One region of the Zestomonas ipomoeae genome, then DNA from elsewhere that is predicted to be linked to it. Evidence: predicted binding sites of a transcription regulator. Region 1 holds the regulator's gene; each other region holds the start of a gene.
What was found. Region 1 encodes FliA, which starts transcription of late flagellar genes. Its sites were predicted from a motif close to CTAAAGTTTNNNNNNNNNNNGCCGNTAA; they were not measured.

Region 1 (4,494 bases):
CCCCGTGTCGTCCGGGCGGCTCTCAAGCTCAACCAACTGCTCGGACAATTGTTCGAGAATCTCGCCGGCCTCTACCAGGAAGTCCTGGAGGATTTCTTCATCGGCGTCGAAGCTCATATGGATGCTCCCCTAAAAACCCAGGCTGGATAGCAGATCGTCGACGTCGTCCTGGCTGGACGCGACGTCTTCACGCTTATCGGCATTAATCTGCGGACCTTCACCTTGGGAGGACGCTTTTTGTTGTTGTTTTTTCTGATCGGCTTGCAATGACTCTTGATCGTGCTGGATGCCGGCGAAGCGATCCACCTGGCTGGCCATCAGCACCAGCTTGAGCAGGTTGCTTTCCACCTCGGTCACCAGTTGGGTCACCCGCTTGATCACCTGGCCGGTGAGGTCCTGGTAATCCTGCGCCAGAAGGATGTCGTTGAGGTGGCTGGAGAGCTTGCCGCTGTCGCGCTCGCTGCGGGTCAGGAACAGTTCGATGCGCTTGGCCAACTCACGAAAACCGTCCGCGCTCATTTCCCGGCGCATGAAACGGCCCCAGTCGGCTCCCAGGCTCTGCGCCTCGTCGTTAAGATCGTTGACCAGCGGAGCGCACTCCTCCACCAAATCCATGGTGCGATTGGCCGCTTTCTCGGTCATCTGCACCACGTAGTTCAGGCGCTCGGTCGCGTCGGCGATCTGCGAGACTTCCTTGGCATGTGGCACCCGAGGGTCGAGCTGGAAGTTGACGATGGCGTTGTGCAGCTCACGGGTCAGCTTGCCGACCTCTTGATAAAGGCCGCGATCACGCACTTTGTTGAGCTCGTGAATGAACTGCACCGCTTCGCTGAAATTGCCTCGTTCCAGGCTATTGACCAGCTCACGGGCATTGGCTTTCAGGGTCGACTCAACGTCACCCAGTTGGGAGTCTTCGTGTTCCATAGCGCCCTCGCGGCAGGCATCAGCCGTTGACCCGCTCGAATATCTTTTCGATCTTCTCTTTCAGTACCTGGGCCGTGAACGGCTTGACCACGTAACCGTTCACCCCGGCCTGGGCCGCTTCGATGATCTGGTCGCGTTTGGCCTCGGCGGTCACCATCAGCACCGGAAGCGTTTTCAGGCGCTCGTCGGCACGCACCGCGCGCAGCAGGTCGATGCCGGTCATGCCGGGCATGTTCCAATCGGTGACGAGAAAGTCGAAGCTGCCACTTTGCAGCATGGGCAGCGCGGTGGTGCCATCGTCGGCCTCTGCGGTATTGGTGAACCCCAAGTCGCGCAGCAGGTTCTTGATGATCCGTCTCATCGTTGAGAAGTCGTCAACGATGAGGATTTTCATGTTCTTGTCCAAGTCGACCTCCGTACAGTCCTAACGCACTCAGTTCCTGAGAACGCCGTTTAATCGCGAAACCGGCTTGCTCTTCAACTTGCCCGCCACTCGCTCAGGCGCGCCCGCAGACGCGCGGCGCACTGGCTGTGCAACTGGCTGACCCTCGATTCGCTGACGCCCAGTACCTCGCCGATTTCTTTGAGATTCAGTTCTTCGTCGTAGTACAGCGCCAAAACCAGGCGCTCGCGCTCTGGAAGGTTCTCGATGGCTTCGGCCAACGCCAGGCGGAAGCGCTGGTCTTCCAACTCGCTCGCAGGCTCGGGTTGCGTACTGCCGCCGTCTTCGCGCAGCCCACCGTGCTCGCCGTCCTGGAGGAGATCGTCGAAACTGAACAAACGGCTGCCCAAAGTGTCGCTCAGAATGCCGTAGTAATCTTCGAGACTCAATTGGAGTTCGGCCGCAACCTCTTGATCTTTAGCGTCTCGACCGGTTCTGGCCTCGATTGCCTTGATGGCGTCGCTCACCATGCGGGTGTTGCGATGCACGGAACGCGGCGCCCAGTCGCCCTTGCGCACCTCGTCGAGCATCGCGCCACGGATGCGGATACCGGCGTAGGTTTCGAAGCTGGCCCCCTTGCCAGCATCGTATTTCTTCGAAGCTTCGAGCAGGCCGATCATGCCAGCCTGCATCAGATCATCCACTTGCACGTTGGCCGGCAGACGCGCCAGCAGGTGATAGGCAATGCGCTTGACCAACGGGGCATAGCGCTCAATGAGTTGATGCTGCGAGTCCTTCGCCTGTGCCTTGTTGTACATACGAAGTCCACTGGCTGCTGTCATACGGATGAATCTGCTACTGGCTGCACCAAGCGCTCGACGAAGAACTCCAGGTGGCCGCGCGGATTGGCCGGAAGCGGCCAAGTGTCGACCTTCTGGGCAATCGCCTTGAACGCCAGGGCGCACTTCGAGCGGGGGAACGCCTCATACACCGCTCGCTGCTTCTGCACGGCTTTGCGTACCGACTCGTCATAGGGAATCGCCCCTACGTATTGGAGGGCCACATCGAGAAAACGATCAGTGACCTTGGTCAGCTTAGCAAAGAGATTGCGACCCTCCTGCGGGCTATGGGCCATATTGGCCAGCACACGGAAGCGGCTCATGCCGTAATCGCGATTGAGCAGCTTGATCAGCGCGTAGGCATCGGTGATCGAGGTCGGCTCGTCGCAAACCACCACGATGACTTCCTGGGCGGCGCGAACGAAGCTGACCACCGCATCGCCGATGCCTGCGGCGGTGTCGATCACCAGCACGTCGAGGTTGTCGCTGATGTCGCTGAAGGCCTGGATCAGCCCGGCATGCTGCTGCGGCGAGAGCTGCACCATGCTCTGGGTGCCGGAAGCGGCGGGCACGATGCGAATGCCGCCGGGGCCTTGCAGGAGCACGTCACGCAGCTCGCATTCGCCGTGAATGACGTCGGCCAGCGTGCGCTTCGGCGTAAGGCCGAGCAGGACATCGACGTTGGCCAACCCCAGGTCGGCATCCAGCAGCATGACCCGCCGACCGAGATCGGCCAGGGCCATGGACAGATTGACCGACACGTTGGTCTTGCCGACGCCGCCTTTGCCGCCGGTCACCGCTATCACCTGTACGGGATGCATACTACCCATGTTCTCTACACACCTTGTCTTGCTGCGACTGAGGCATCGTTGAAATCCTCTGCGCTGACTACCCGGCGCGGCGCGGCGGGTTGTGATACAGGCCGGCGAACAGGTCGGCCATGGCTTCCTCGCTCGGCTCCTCGGGTGCCTGCAAGCTGACGGCCCGGCTCACCAGTTGGTGGCTGCGCGGCAGGTGCAGATCGTCCGGAATGCGCGGCCCGTCCGTCAGGTAGGCTACCGGCAGACGCTGGCCAATAGCCAGCCCCAACACCTCGCCCAGGCTCGCGGCCTCGTCCAGCTTGGTCAGAATGCAACCGGACAGACCGCAGCGCTTATAACTATGGTAGGCCGCCTTGAGCACTTGGCTCTGACTTGTGGCCGCCAAAACCAGATAATTTTTTGCTTTCACCCCCCGGCTGGCCAGGGTTTCCAACTGCATGCGCAAGGCCGGATCGCTGGCCGGCAGGCCAGCGGTATCGATCAACACAACGCGCTTCTTCGCCAACGGCGCCAGGGCCTGGGTCAACGACTGGCCTGGATCCACCTGGGTCACCGAGACATTCAGGATGCGCCCCAGGGTCTTGAGCTGCTCCTGGGCACCGATGCGATAGCTGTCCAGACTGACCAGCGCAATGTGCTGGGCGCCGTATTTGAGCACATAACGGGCCGCCAGTTTGGCCAGCGTAGTGGTTTTACCCATTCCGGCCGGACCGACCAGGGCGATCACCCCGCCCTCCTCCAGCGGTTCCTGCTTCAGCGTCTTGATCGCATGAGCCAGGTGGGCCAGCAGCATGCGCCAGGCCTGGCGCGGCTCCTGGACGTTGGCGACCTTGTCCAGCAGGGCGCGGGACAGTTCGGCGGAAAGCCCCATGCGCTGCAGGCGGCGCCACAGGTTGGCCTGCTGCGGACGGCGGTTCTGCAGTTGGCCCCAGGCGATCGAGCCGAGCTGCACTTCGATCAGCTCGCGCAGGCCGTGCAGCTCGAAACGCATCGCGTCGAGCACGCGCTGATCGGCCGCCGGCTTCGCCGCGGCCGCTGCTACCGGCCGTGGTGTCGGGGCCGGAGCCACGGCAGGCTTGGCCTTGGGTGCCGGAGCCGAAGCGCCAAGCAGTTGGCGGTCCTTTCCGGCAGTCGCTGCACTGCCGGCCAGTTCGGCCTGGGCCGAGGCGATCTTCGCCTGAGTCCTGCGCAGCTCGGCCTCCAGCGCCGGGTTCGGCTGGCGAACCGGCTCCGGCGGCAGCTGGTAATCGAGCGCAGCGGTCAACTCGACGCCGCCGGCAACCCGGCGTGTGCCGATGATGGCGGCATCTGCGCCGAGTTCATCGCGAACCAGCTTCATGGCTTGACGCATATCGGCGGCGAAGAAGCGTTTGACTTGCATGGCCTATGGACCTCAGTTCTGTCCCACAGTGGCGACGATGGTGACCTGCTTGTTGTCGGGTATTTCCTGGTACGCCAGCACGTGCATGTTCGGCACTGCGAGGCGAGCGAATCGCGACAACATAGCCCGGACCGGACCGGCTACCAG
Region 2 (4,494 bases), on a different contig from region 1:
GCGCTTGGTCAGGTCCCCCTCGCCTTCGGCCATGTCTTGCAGCATCTGGTTGATCTGCCCCAGCGCCCGCACCAGGGCGGCGCCGACGCCGTAGGCCACCAGCCCGCCGAACAGCAGGGCCGCCAGCACCAGCCCCCAGAACAGCTGGTTGACCTTGGCCACGGTGTCGTCGGCCGTGCTCGACGCCTCGGCCATGGAATCCATGATGCTGCCCTGCAACTGGCTGGCCAGGTCGGCGATCTGCGGGTCGATGCGATCCATCTCCAGCAGCGCGGCGTTGCGCGCCTCGACCAGTTGCACCGCCTTGGCCGCCGCAGCCTTGTACTGCTCGAGGCTGGCCAACGCGCTGTTGAGCTTTTCCCGAGTGCTGTCGCTGCTGGTGCGGTCACGCAGGACGCTGATGGTGCTCTGGGCATTGTCCAGTTCTCGGGCAAACGCCTTGGCCTGCTCGGGCTGGTTCTCCTGCAGGTACTGGTAGAGATACTGGCTGCCCAGTAGCAGATTGCGCATGCCGGCGCTGGAATAGAAGACGGCATCGAGATCGAAGTCCTGCTGCGCGTTGCCGAGAATCGAAGAAAGGATTTTCTCGATCGCCGGGCCGTGCTGGCCCAGTTCGCTGCCGACCAGTTGCTGGCGCTGCTGGCTGAGGGGCACCAGTTGCTCGCGGAACAGACGGCTGTATTGCTGATGTAGCTTCTCGATGGCTGCCAGCAAGCGTTGCCGCTCGGCATCGTGCAATTGCTCACCGGTGCGCTGCAACGCCTCGCTCACGCGCCTGTCGAGCTGGGAGAACTGCTGCTCGGCAGCCGCCTCGCCACTGCGGGCATATTGCCGCACGGAGAGCTGCAAACGGGCCATGCCGTCGGCCACCTGGGCAATGTGGCCCATGTTCGGCCCCAGTTCCCGGGTAACCACATGCACGCGGCTGGCAATGCTGCTCAGGGACAGCGACGACACGACCCCCAGCACGATCAGCAAGGTGCAGAGCACCACCGGGACAATGGCCGTCTTGTAGGCAATCCGCAGATCGGCGAACCAACGCATAGGCAACAATCCTCTGATACGACCGGCAACTGTCCATCGGTGTTATCGGCCGCGACTCGATCGACAAGAGGCTCGCTGCGGCAACGGAACACGAGCGGCAGTGGTTACACGCGGAATTGCCCCAGGAGCTGGCTCATCCGCTCGGCCAGTTGATTGAGATTCTGGCTGGCGGAGCTGGATTGCTCGGCCGCCAGGGTATTGTCATGAGCCAGGCCGGCAGCGGTGGTCACGGTCTGGTTGATGTCTTCCACCACCTTGGCCTGCTGCAGCGTGGCACTGGCGATCGAGGCGTTGAGCGCCGTCAGGTTGCGCAGCGACTGGGTGATCTGCGCCAGGCTTTCGCTGGCCTGGCTGGCCTGCTCGACGGTCGCCTGGGAGGCTTTGCTGCTGTCGTTGATCACCTTCACCGCCGCCTCCGAATTGCTCTGCAAGCGCTCGATCATCGCGTGGATTTCCGCCGTGGACTGCTGGGTCCGCTGGGCCAGCAGGCGTACCTCATCCGCCACCACCGCGAATCCCCGGCCCTGCTCGCCGGCACGCGCCGCCTCGATGGCCGCGTTCAAGGCCAGCAGGTTGGTCTGCTCGGCAATCGAGCGAATCACTTCCAGCACGCTGCCGATCTGGGTGCTCTCCTCGGCCAGCGTCTGGATCACCTGCACGGACTGGTCGATGGTCGCGGAGAGCTGGTCGATCTGCCGCAGGCTGGTGTCGATGTTCTGCTGGCCCTGCTGGGCTTGCGCTTCGGCCGTCTGCACCTCGCTGGCGGCCTGCTCCGCATTCTTCGCCACGTCCTGCACGCCATAGGTGACCTCGTTGATCGCCGTCGCCACCTGCTCCATCTGCTGCGCCTGCTGCTGGCTGTGCTGCAGGGTATTGCCGGCTACCCCGCCCAGGGATCGAGCCGCCTCGTCCAAGGTACCGGCGGCCTGCAGCGTCTGGCCGATGACCTGCCGCAGCTTCTGGGTGAAGGCGTTGAAGTGGCTGGCCAACGCGCTCAGTTCGTCGTGCCCCTGGGGGTCGAGGCTCCGGGTCAAATCGCCCTCGCCGCTGGCGATATCGGCCATGGCTCCGACCACCTCCTGCAGCGGCCGGGTGATACTGCGCACGATCAGTCCCAAGAGCATCCCCATCAGCACCACGATCACCAGGCCGATGCCGGAGGCGCGCCAGGCCTGCTCGCGGAACTGCTGCTGCACGTCGTCGACATAGACGCCGGAGCCGAGAATCCAGCCCCAGGGCTGGAACAGTTCGATATAGGACGTCTTCGGCACCGGGTCGCTGCTGCCGGGCTTGGGCCAGCGGTACTCGACCATGCCCGCGCCCTGGCTCCTGGCCACCCGCACCATGTCATTGAACAGCGCCTTGCCATCCGGGTCCTTGATCCCTGAGAGGTCCTGCCCTTCCAGCTTGGGGTTGGTCGGATGCATGACCATGCGCGGCCCAAGATCGTTGATCCAGAAATAGTCGTCGCGGCCATAGCGCAGCCCCCGGATCAGCTCCTTCGCCTGCATCTGCGCGTCCTCGCGACTGAGGCTGCCAGCCTGTTCCAGGCCGTGGTAATGCTTGAGAATGCCCACCGCGCTCTGCACCACGTGCTGGGTTTTCTCCGCCTTGTGCTGATACAGGTCGCTGCTGATCTGCCGCAGCATCAACACCCCCAGCACGAACAGCATCAGCACAGCCACGGCGAGAATCAGCCAAAGGCGACGGTTGATCGGCAGATTGCGAAGACTGCTCATGCTATGGCTCCTGTTCTTCTTATTGGCGCATTCCAGCCATGCAGCAAGACCCCGCAGCCCTGCTGTGCTCGCCTGGATATCGGCGGCGGCAGGCCAAACTGAATGACCATGACTATAAAGTCACAAACAGAATGACCGGCGCTGTTTAGCAGAAGGATAGCCGTGATAGCTATAAGACATCTAGCGAATGGATGTTCGCTTGAGAGACTCAGGAGGCAATAACGCCCGCTCAAGGGCGGGCGCGGTCGGCAGGGTCGGTGGATTCAAGGGCAGCTGGGCGGCGGTGCACATTGCCCGGGCCGTTCGACTGACTGGGCCGGCGCTGCCTGGAAGCGAGCCTCGCCAGGCGCGAGCCGCTGGGCGCACAGGCGCGCCGTCCTCGCCCCCTCCTGGCAACCGCGCTCGGCGAGCACCTCGGAAAGATTGAACCAGCCGGCGGCAAAATCCGGCGAGCGCAACAGGCTCCGCCGCAGCGCACCCTCGGCCCCGATGCGGTCACCGTCACCGTACAAACCATTGGCCAGCGCGAACCAGGCAATCGACGCCTCGGGCCAGTGCTCGGTCGCTGTCCGATAAGCCTCAAGGGCCGTGGATTTGCGACCGGTTTCCTCGAGATCGCTGGCCGCCTGCAACCATGGCCGCAGCCGGGCAGTGGCTGGCAGGCGATCAGGCGGCAAGGTGAGCACCGCCCAGTGCCCGGCGCGCTGCCAGGTGGCGACGAAACTTTGGAAATCAGTGACCCAGCGCCGCGTCGTACCGGAGCGCAGCGTTACCGTCTGTTCGCGACGGTCATAGCCCACCAATACTGCGTAGTGCCAGCGCGGCCACCAGTCGAACGCAAGATTCTGGAACACCAGTACCGGGTTGCCGGCCGCCACCTCGGCCAACAGTTCCTCCAGCCGCGGCTGCAGCGGGTAGACCAACAGATCGTGCGCGCGCGCAGCAGCCACCAGTTCGACCTGCAGGCTACCTTCCCGCCCGGGCAGGTATACCCGTTCCTTGAGCAAGCCCGGCGTGGTGAGCACGCCCCGCTGGTTGAGCATGGCGGCGAGGGCCGCAGGCCCGCACTGGTAGGCCTGCTGGGCGAAAAAAGGCACTTCGTTCAGCTCGACCCGCTCAGGCAAACGCCCGATATCCGGCGATACCGGCAACCGGGCGCAGCCTCCCAGACACAACAGCAAGACCAGGATGACATAACAACTGCGACTCACCGATTGATGCACTTGACGAAGCTGAAGAGATCGGTCGCACACAGCATGTCGGTAATGATGAAGATCACCAGGAACAACACGATGATGCCCACCGCGTTGGCCCCCGCCGGCGCCTCGCTAAGCTGCTGGTTGAACTGCGCCAGCTCGGCAGCGGTGAGGCTGTCGATGCGCTGTTCGACCTGGGCCCGGTCGACGCCCAATGCTTCCAGCTTCTGCTGGACCTGGCGGTCATCGAGCATGCCTGACAACTGCTGGCGGTCGACCTTTTGCTGATGCTGCGAAAGGATTTCCGGGGTGCCGATCATGGCCGCCTGGGCCAGCGGAATCTGAGCGAAGACAAAGAGTTGCAACGCACAAAGAGCGACGGCCAAGCGCCGCCCCCATGAGGAAGAGAACATGACGGTCTCCTTACTTCATCTGTTTTGCGCACGCCCCCGAATGCCCTGGGGCTCCAACCGGTAGACGATGGGCTGCGCCGCTAAGTTCCTGTTCGGCCCCTG
Region 3 (4,494 bases), on a different contig from region 1:
TGATGCGTCGTCGCGCACCGCTGTGGGCCTCCAGCGAAGCGGTGATCAGCAGCCTGGCCAAGGAAACCGAGGACCGCCCGGTGGAGGTGCTGCCCTTTCTCACCATGATGGAGGCCATGGCCTGCCATCCGCGCACTGACCCCGCCGTCATCGCCCGGCTGCAGAAGGGGCTCAAGGAACTCTACGGCAACGGCCAGATCCGCGAGATCTACCGGCGCTACGGCGTCGAGCTGGACTGAGCCGGGCCAGCCCGCTCGAACGCCGCGGTCTCAGAGGCGGAAACCGCCCATCTGCGCCGCCAGGCTGTCGGCCAGCTGGCGCAGGGTACGGCAGTCCTCCTGGCAGCGCTGGGCCTCGTGGGTGGTCGAGTGGGCGATATCGGCGATGCCCTGCACGTTGCGATTGATCTCCTCGGTGACCGACGACTGCTCTTCGGTGGCGGTGGCTACCTGGCGGTTCATGTCGCTGATGTGGTCGATCTGCTGGCTGATCAGCTGCAGCGATTCAGCGGTGTGCTGGCTGGCTTCCACTCCCGTGCCCGTGGCGGCCTGGCTGGCGCGCATCGAGTTGACGGCGGTTTCCGCGCCCTGCTTGAGGCCCTGGATCATCTGCTGGATCTCGTCGGTGGAACCCTGGGTGCGCCCGGCGAGCGTGCGCACCTCATCGGCCACCACGGCGAAGCCGCGGCCCATTTCCCCGGCGCGCGCCGCCTCGATGGCGGCGTTCAGCGCCAGCAGGTTGGTCTGCTCGGAAATCCCGCGGATCACCGCCAACACCTGGTCGATGGAGGCGACCTGCTCAGCCAGATGACCCACGGCCTGGGCAGCGCTGCCGATCTCGTCGGCCATGTTCTCGATATGACGGGCGGACTTGTCGACCACCTGGCTGGCCTGCTGAGCCTCGTTGCGCGCCGCCTGCGAGGAGTGCGCGGCGCCGCTGGCGTTGCGCGCGATCTCCTGCACCGTCAGCCCCATCTCGTGGACCGCGGTCGCCACCAGGTCGGTCATCTGGTTCTGCTGCGCGGCCCTGGCGGCGGTGTTGTCCACCATCTCGCCGACCTGGCCGACCGCCGCATGCAGCCGCTCGCTGGTGGCCAGCGCATCGCCGATCAGGGCCTTGAGCCGGTCGTTCATCACCCGCACGCGGCCCAGCGCGCTGTCCGCGCTGGCCTCGGGAATGGCCACCGCCAGGTTGCCGTTGGCGATTTCGCCGAGTACCTGGTCGAGTACGGCCGGCTTGGCCCCGAGCCGGGCGAGGGTTTGCTTGCGGCCCAGGTAGATCAGCAGGATCACCTCGGCGATCAAGACCAGCAGCACCGCGATGAACAGGTTCTGGGCCCGGCCCAGTGCCTGGTCGGCGTTCTGCACCGCGGCGCCGGTGCGCTCCTCCAGTAGACCGAAGAACTCGTCCACCGGCTTCATGATGTTGGCCTTGTAGGTGTGGTACTCCGGGCTGTGCACCAACGTGCGCGCGAGTTCCATGTCCGGCTCGGCGCGGCGCGTGTAGCCGCCGTTGCCATCGTCGAACAGCCCCTTCACCGCATTCATCGCCTTGACCTCCAGTTGCACCAGGCCGTCGGAGTTGGCCTGCGCCTGCTGCAGCTTGGCGAACTCGGCCTCGGTGAAGCCGGCCTGCTTCATCAGCTCGGACAGGGCGATGGTCTGGCCGTCGGGGCGCGGCTTGTCGTTGCCCGCGGCGACGAAGTCCCAGTAGATGCGGTGGTACTTCTGCGGCCTGGGCGCCTTGCCGTTGCGAATGTCGAGAATGCGCAGGTACTGCTGTTCGTAGCGCGGGTCGGCGGTCACCACGTAGGTGCGCCCGAGGCGGGTCAGGTCATCCGAACTCTGGCGCAATTCGTCCGCCAGCAGGTAGGAGTTGTAGCGGTTCTCGCTGACCTCGCGCAGGTCCGAGGAGGCCTGCTTCATCGCCAGAAAGCTGTAGAGCAAGGCGATGAACGTGGCCGCGATGGCGCATAGGGTGATCGGGATGGCTTTCGAGGAACTGCTGGTACCCATCGATATTCGGCCTCATGACAGAGCAAAGTGATCCTGTGCATGTCAGGGCGCAGCCGTTCGCTGAGTTGCCCATTCCTGAGTGGAGGGTCGCGGGTTGGTGGTGTCGCGTGGGGCAGGGCAGCCTGGGTCGGCGAGCCGAGTGCCGGGTGCTGGGTGGTCGAGGCGGGTCCTGTTGGCGAAGCGTCCGAGTCCTGTCGGGTTGCCCGTGCCTGACTGCCTGGCAGCAACAACCTGTGTCTAATCGTAGAACAGCATCGGCTGCTGCCACCCGCTCTTGAGTTCGGCGGGCCGGCTGGCCGACAGGCGGGCGGAAACGAAAAACCGCCCCGGGGGGCGGTTTCTCTGGGTGGCGCTTGGCGGTCAGAGGCCGTTCTTGGCCTTGAACTCGCGGCGACGACGGTGCAGCACCGGCTCGGTGTAGCCGTTCGGCTGCTTGGTGCCTTCGACCACCAGTTCCAGGGCGGCCTGGAAGGCGATGTTGTCGTCGAAGTTCGGCGCCAGCGGGCGGTACAGCGGATCGTTGGCGTTCTGCCGGTCCACCACCGGTGCCATGCGCTTGAGGCTCTCGACGATCTGCGCCTCGGTGACGATGCCGTGGCGCAACCAGTTGGCCAGCAGCTGGCTGGAGATGCGCAGGGTGGCGCGGTCTTCCATCAGGCCGACGTCGTTGATGTCCGGCACCTTGGAGCAGCCCACGCCCTGGTCGATCCAGCGCACCACGTAGCCGAGGATGCCCTGGGCGTTGTTGTCCAGCTCGTTCTGGATTTCCTCGGCCGACCAGTTGGTGTTCGGCGCCAGCGGGATGCTCAGGATGTCGTCCAGCGAGGCACGCTCGCGCTTGGCCAGCTCGGCCTGGCGGGCGAACACGTCGACCTTGTGGTAGTGCAGGGCGTGCAGGGTGGCGGCGGTCGGCGAGGGGACCCAGGCAGTGTTGGCGCCGGCCAGCGGGTGCATGATCTTCTGCTCGACCATGGCGGCCATCAGGTCGGGCATGGCCCACATGCCCTTGCCGATCTGCGCGCGACCCTGCAGGCTGGTGGCCAGGCCGATATCGACGTTCCAGTTCTCGTAGGCGGCGATCCACTTCTCGCTCTTCATCGCCGCCTTGCGCACCATGGCGCCGGCTTCCATGGAGGTGTGTATCTCGTCGCCGGTGCGGTCGAGGAAGCCGGTGTTGATGAACACCACGCGCTCGCTGGCGGCCTTGATGCACGCCTTGAGGTTGACGGTGGTGCGGCGCTCCTCGTCCATGATGCCGACCTTGAGGGTGTTGCGCGCCATGCCCAGCACGTCTTCGACGCGGCCGAACAGTTCGGTGGTGAAGGCGACTTCTTCCGGGCCGTGCATCTTCGGCTTGACGATGTACACCGAGCCGGTGCGGGTATTCTTGCGGCTGGTGTTGCCCTTGAGGTTGTGCAGGGCGATCAGGCTGGTGACCAGGCCGTCCATGATGCCTTCCGGCACTTCGTAGCCCTGCTGGTCGACGATGGCGTCGATGGTCATCAGGTGGCCGACGTTGCGCACGAACAGCAGGGAACGGCCATGCAGGGTCAGTTCACTGCCGTCGGCCTTGGTGTAGACGCGGTCCGGATTCATGGTACGGGTGAAGGTCTGGCCGCCCTTGGCGACTTGCTCGGCGAGGTCGCCCTTCATCAGGCCCAGCCAGTTGCGGTACACCACCACCTTGTCGTTGGCATCGACGGCGGCCACGGAGTCTTCGCAGTCCATGATGGTGGTCAGCGCGGACTCCATCAGCACGTCCTTCACGCCGGCGGCGTCGGTCTGGCCGATGGGGCTGCTGGCGTCGATCTGGATCTCGAAGTGCAGGCCGTTGTGCTTGAGCAGCACGGCGATCGGCGCGTGGGCATCGCCCTGGAAGCCGATCAGCTGGGCAGCGTCCTTCAGGCCGGTGGTGGTGCCGTCCTTGAGTTCGACCAGCAGGGTGCCGTCTTCGACGTGATAGCGGGTGGCATTGACGTGGGAGTCGGCGGCCAGCGGCGCGGCTTCGTCGAGGAAGGCGCGGGCGTAGGCGATGACCTTGTCGCCGCGTACCTTGTTGTAGCCCTTGCCCTTCTCCGCGCCGTTCTCCTCGCTGATCGCGTCGGTGCCGTAGAGGGCATCGTACAGCGAGCCCCAACGGGCGTTGGCGGCATTCAGGGCGAAGCGCGCGTTCATCACCGGCACCACCAGCTGCGGGCCGGCCATGCGGGCGATCTCTTCGTCGACATTCTGGGTAGTGGCCTGGAAGTCGGCCGGTTCCGGAAGCAGGTAGCCGATCTCCTGGAGGAAGGCCTTGTAGGCGACGGCATCGTGGGCCTGGCCGGCACGGGCCTGGTGCCAGGCATCGATCTTGGCCTGGATCTCGTCGCGCTTGGCCAGCAGGGCGCGGTTTTTCGGTGCCAGGTCATTGATGACCGCTTCGGCGCCGGTCCAGAACTGCTCGGCGGTGACGCCGGTACCGGGAATGGCTTCGTTGTTC
Region 4 (4,494 bases), on a different contig from region 1:
ATTCACCTTGTCTTGATCTGGAATGATTGCCATGGTGCCTATTGAAGCGCGAAACCGGTGCTCCGGTCAGCCCGACGGATGGAATAAAATTTTTTCAACAACAGGGGTTTACAAGCTAAAACTCGATCCGTATAGTGCGCCCCCACAACGACGGCAAACGTTGTTGAGTTGAGAATAGATGAGCAATCATCGAACTCAATGCCCAGGTGGCGGAATTGGTAGACGCACTAGGTTCAGGTCCTAGCGGTGGCAACACCGTGGAAGTTCGAGTCTTCTCCTGGGCACCAAATTCCAGACAAAACCGAGCCAATGGCTCGGTTTTGTTTTTTCCGTTTCTGCAAATTTTTCTACCCTAGGGCGAGAAAGGGCCTGCAGCCCTTTTCCCGCACTTCCGCCCTATACGCGGAATTGCCCCAGACTTGCCTTCAACTGCGCCACCAACCCCTGCAGCACTCGCCCGCTGGCCGCCGTCGCCGCTACCGCCTCGGCCGCCCGTTGCGCCTCGCTATGGATGACCTCGACCCTGCCACGCACCTTGTCAGCACCTTCGGCCTGGTGTTCGGAGGCCTGGGTCGCCGCGTTGATGGCGCCATGCACCTCGTCCACCGCCTCCTGGACCGACTGCTGCAGACGCGCGCTTTCACGCAGCGCCCCCTGCCCCTGCTCGGCCCGCGCCCCAGCCTGGCCGATAGCTTCCACCGCTTCCCGAGCACCTTGCTGCAACGCAGCGATATGCGCCTTGATGTCGCCGGTGGACTGCTGGGTCTTGCTCGCCAGCGCCCGCACCTCGTCGGCCACCACGGCGAAGCCGCGCCCGCTCTCTCCCGCGCGCGCCGCCTCGATCGCTGCATTCAGCGCCAGCAGGTTGGTCTGCTCGGCGATACCGTGAATCACCGTCAGCACTACCTCGACCTCCTCGCTCTGCCGCGCCAGCCGCTCGATCACCGACGTGCCGGACTGCACGCTGGCCGCCAGTTCCTCGATCAGCGCACTGACGCGGGCCGCGATTGCCGCGTTGTCATGGGCCGCCTGGCGAATGGCCCCGACCCGCTGCAGCGCCGACTGCATGGCCTGGCTTTCGGCCTGGGCATCCTCGGCCATCGCCGCCAGCGCCTGCAAACTGCCCGCCACTTCATCGCGCTGGCGTCCGGCCGCCGACTCCGCTGCCGCACTGCGACTGGCCAAGCCACGGATCTCCTCCTCGGTACGTTCGGCCACCTCGCCCGCTTCGCGCACGATCGGCTGCAATTTGGCAACGAAGCGGTTGACCGCCGCCGCCATGTCGCCAAGCTCGTCGCGACTATTCAGCTCGATGCGCCGAGTCAGGTCACCCTCTCCGGCCGCCAGATCATCCAGGGCGACGATCAGCAGTCGGATCTTGCTGAGCACCCGCCGACCGAGCACCAGCGCCACCACCAACAGCACGCCCAACCCCACCAGCACCAGGCTCAAGCCGATGTTCCAACGCAGCCCATCGGCCGCCTTTTCCACCGCCGCACGACTGTTCGTCGCCATGCCAGCCGCTGCCTGGCGGGCCGCCCCGAGCCGCGCATCCAGTGCCGCGCCACTGTCGGCCGCAGCACTGCTCAACACCTCAGACACCAGCTGACCGGCATCCACGATCAAGCCGGCGAAGCGCTTGTCCAGCGCCGCCAGCTCCTCGTCAACCGCCGCCGTGGAGATACCCAGCAACACCTTGCCGATCTCCGACCCCATCGGGCTGACGGCCGCCTCGGCGAGGTAGACACCGGAATCCTTGCGCGCCGCGTCGATCACCTTGTCCAGCGCACCGCGCCCCTCCCCCTTCTCCAACAGCGCCTGCACACGCGGGTCCTGGCGATTGAGGTGGCGCGTCAGGCGCTCGCCATTGGCATCGGAATACACCACGAAGAGTATCGCCGGGTTGCGATGCGCCATGCGTACCAGCTCGGTAAGCGCCGGCACGTCGCTATCCCAGATGGCCTTGGGCGCCACCGCCGCGAGCAACCCGGCCAGCTCATCGGCCGACTGGGTAAGGTTGCGCTCGAGTACGCCGCGCAGCTGTGCCTGCTCGTTCTCCAGGCGAGTCGACAGGCCGGAGCCGAGCCGCTCGCGAGCCCGCGTGGAAAGACCCTCCAGGCCGCCCCGCACCTCCCTCCCGGCCTGCTCCAGCTCACCGCCCAGGCGCTGGCTATCCGCTCCCAGGCGCTGGTCGATATCCGCCACCAGTACCGCCACCGTACCCCGGGTCAGGGCCACGGCAACCAGCACCTGGACCAGCAAGGCAACACCCAAGGCAACGAAAACCGGCAGCAGCAGGCGGCTACGCAATAGCGAAAGGACGGCAGACACGGCAGGCACTCCTCAACGACCGTTACCGGTATAACGGCGACTTCTGGGATTTATATAGCGCAAAGCCTGCACCGTGCCCGAAAAGAAAAAGGGCCGCTTGCGCGACCCTTTGCCCGGCGACAGCCCCGATCAGCCGAACGGGTGGCGCAGGATGATGGTCTCGATGCGATCCGGACCGGTGGAAATGATGTCGATCGGCGCACCGACCAACTCTTCTACGCGCTTGATGTAGGCGCGCGCATTGGCCGGCAGCTCGTCCAGGCTCTTCGCCCCAAGGGTCGACTCGCTCCAGCCCGGCACTTCCTCATACACCGGCTGCAGGCCGATGTAGCTGTCGGCATCGGTCGGCGCATCGACCAGCACCTCGCCGTTGTGGTCCTTGTAGCCGACGCAGATGCGAATGGTGTCCAGCCCATCGAGCACGTCGAGCTTGGTCAGGCACAGGCCGGAGATGCTGTTGATCTCGATGGCGCGACGCAGGATCACCGCATCGAACCAACCGCAGCGCCGGGCGCGGCCCGTGGTCGCGCCGAACTCATGACCGCGCTTGGCGAGGAATGCGCCGACGTCGTCGAACAGCTCGGTGGGGAACGGACCGGAGCCGACCCGGGTGGTGTAGGCCTTGGTGATGCCCAGCACATAGTCCAGGTACAGCGGACCGAAGCCGGAACCGGTGGCGGTACCGCCGGCGGTGGTGTTGGAGCTGGTGACGTAGGGATAGGTCCCATGGTCGATGTCCAGCAGTGAGCCCTGGGCGCCCTCGAACATGATGTCGGCGCCTTCGCGGCGCAGCTCGTGCAGGCGCGCAGTGACGTCCAGCATCAGCGGCTTGAGCTGTTCGGCATAGCCCATGGCCTCGTCCAGAGTCTTCTGGAAGTCGATGGCCGGCTCCTTGTAGTAATGCTGCAAGGCGAAGTTGTGGTAGTCGAGGATCTCGCCCAGCTTGGCGGCGAAGCGCTCACGGTGGAACAGGTCGCCGACGCGCAGGCCGCGGCGCGCCACCTTGTCCTCGTAGGCCGGGCCGATGCCACGACCTGTGGTGCCGATCTTGGCGTCGCCCCTGGCCTTTTCGCGGGCAAGGTCCAAGGCCACGTGATAGGACAGGATCAGCGGGCAAGCCGGACTGATACGCAGGCGCTCGCGCACCGGCACGCCCTTCTCCTCCAGCTTGGCGATCTCGCGCATCAGCGCGTCCGGCGCCAGCACCACACCGTTGCCGATCAGGCACTGCACGCCCTCGCGCAGGATGCCCGAGGGGATCAGGTGCAGCACGGTTTTCTCGCCCTCGATCACCAAAGTGTGGCCAGCATTGTGGCCACCCTGGTAGCGCACCACGGCGGCAGCCTGGTCGGTGAGCAGGTCGACGATCTTGCCCTTGCCCTCATCACCCCACTGGGTGCCCAGGACCACGACATTCTTACCCATAACGCTTGTCCTCTAATCGCGGAAGCTCGGTGCCGGCCCTCGGCCGACGGAATACTCAGGACGCCAGCGGCGTCACCTGCCAGGAACCCTCGCGCTGCACCAACTGCCGATCGCAGCCTGCCTCGCGCGCGTCCGTTAACTCTTGTCCGGGCAGCGCCTGGACCACTCGCTCGCCCTCGCGGCGCAGCCGTTGAACCACCTGCCAGAGCAACAGGTCGTGGCTGTCCGGTGCCCAGACACCCGCGTCAGCTTCGACCAGCTCCAGGCTGCCGAGACTCACCAGGCTCTTCAGATCGGTGGAAAAACCGGTCGCCGGGCGGGCCCGGCCGAAGTCCGCGCCGATATCGTCATAGCGACCGCCCTGGGCGATCGACTGGCCCACACCCGGCACGAACGCGGCAAACACCACTCCGGTGTGATAGTGGTAACCCCGCAACTCGCCAAGGTCGAAATATAGCGGGAGCTCCGGATAGCGCAGGCTCAGGGCGTCGGCAATGGCGATCAACTCGTCCAACGCGGCATGCACCTGGGCTGGTGCCTCCACCAGTGCGGCCTGCGCCAGATCGAGCACCTCGCGACCGCCGCACAGCTCCGCCAACGCGCGCAGCATGATGGCCAGCGTCTTTGGCAGCGACGCGGTCAGCTCGGCTATCTCGTCGGTGGCCTTGCGCTGCAGCGCATCGAACAAGAGTTGCTCGGCATCCCCGGACAACCCGGCGGCTTGCGCCAGGCCCCGGT

Region 2: a site for FliA is predicted at 2,860-2,887, ahead of ACWKV7_RS23755 (methyl-accepting chemotaxis protein). Genes of this name have one in related genera too.
Region 3: a site for FliA is predicted at 2,267-2,294, ahead of ACWKV7_RS15705 (methyl-accepting chemotaxis protein). Genes of this name have one in related genera too.
Region 4: a site for FliA is predicted at 2,362-2,389, ahead of ACWKV7_RS23725 (methyl-accepting chemotaxis protein). Genes of this name have one in related genera too.

The regions. Positions count from the first base shown of each region.
Region 1 is NZ_JBSKHQ010000001.1:357,867-362,360, forward strand. It holds gene ACWKV7_RS01525 (chemotaxis protein CheA) at 1-117, opposite strand, end outside; gene ACWKV7_RS01530 (protein phosphatase CheZ) at 130-924, opposite strand; gene ACWKV7_RS01535 (chemotaxis response regulator CheY) at 944-1,318, opposite strand; gene fliA (RNA polymerase sigma factor FliA) at 1,402-2,148, opposite strand; gene fleN (flagellar synthesis regulator FleN) at 2,145-2,975, opposite strand; gene flhF (flagellar biosynthesis GTPase FlhF) at 3,034-4,347, opposite strand; gene flhA (flagellar biosynthesis protein FlhA) at 4,360-4,494, opposite strand, start outside.
Region 2 is NZ_JBSKHQ010000013.1:33,866-38,359, forward strand. It holds gene ACWKV7_RS23750 (methyl-accepting chemotaxis protein) at 1-1,044, opposite strand, end outside; gene ACWKV7_RS23755 (methyl-accepting chemotaxis protein) at 1,149-2,783, opposite strand; gene ACWKV7_RS14895 (PA2778 family cysteine peptidase) at 3,047-4,006, opposite strand; gene ACWKV7_RS14900 (PA2779 family protein) at 3,991-4,392, opposite strand.
Region 3 is NZ_JBSKHQ010000014.1:64,564-69,057, forward strand. It holds gene ACWKV7_RS15700 (substrate-binding periplasmic protein) at 1-239, shown strand, start outside; gene ACWKV7_RS15705 (methyl-accepting chemotaxis protein) at 270-2,015, opposite strand; gene ACWKV7_RS15710 (malate synthase G) at 2,376-4,494, opposite strand, start outside.
Region 4 is NZ_JBSKHQ010000003.1:93,393-97,886, forward strand. It holds tRNA gene ACWKV7_RS06125 (tRNA-Leu) at 201-287, shown strand; gene ACWKV7_RS23725 (methyl-accepting chemotaxis protein) at 397-2,331, opposite strand; gene ACWKV7_RS06140 (adenylosuccinate synthase) at 2,461-3,756, opposite strand; gene ACWKV7_RS06145 (ATP phosphoribosyltransferase regulatory subunit) at 3,812-4,494, opposite strand, start outside.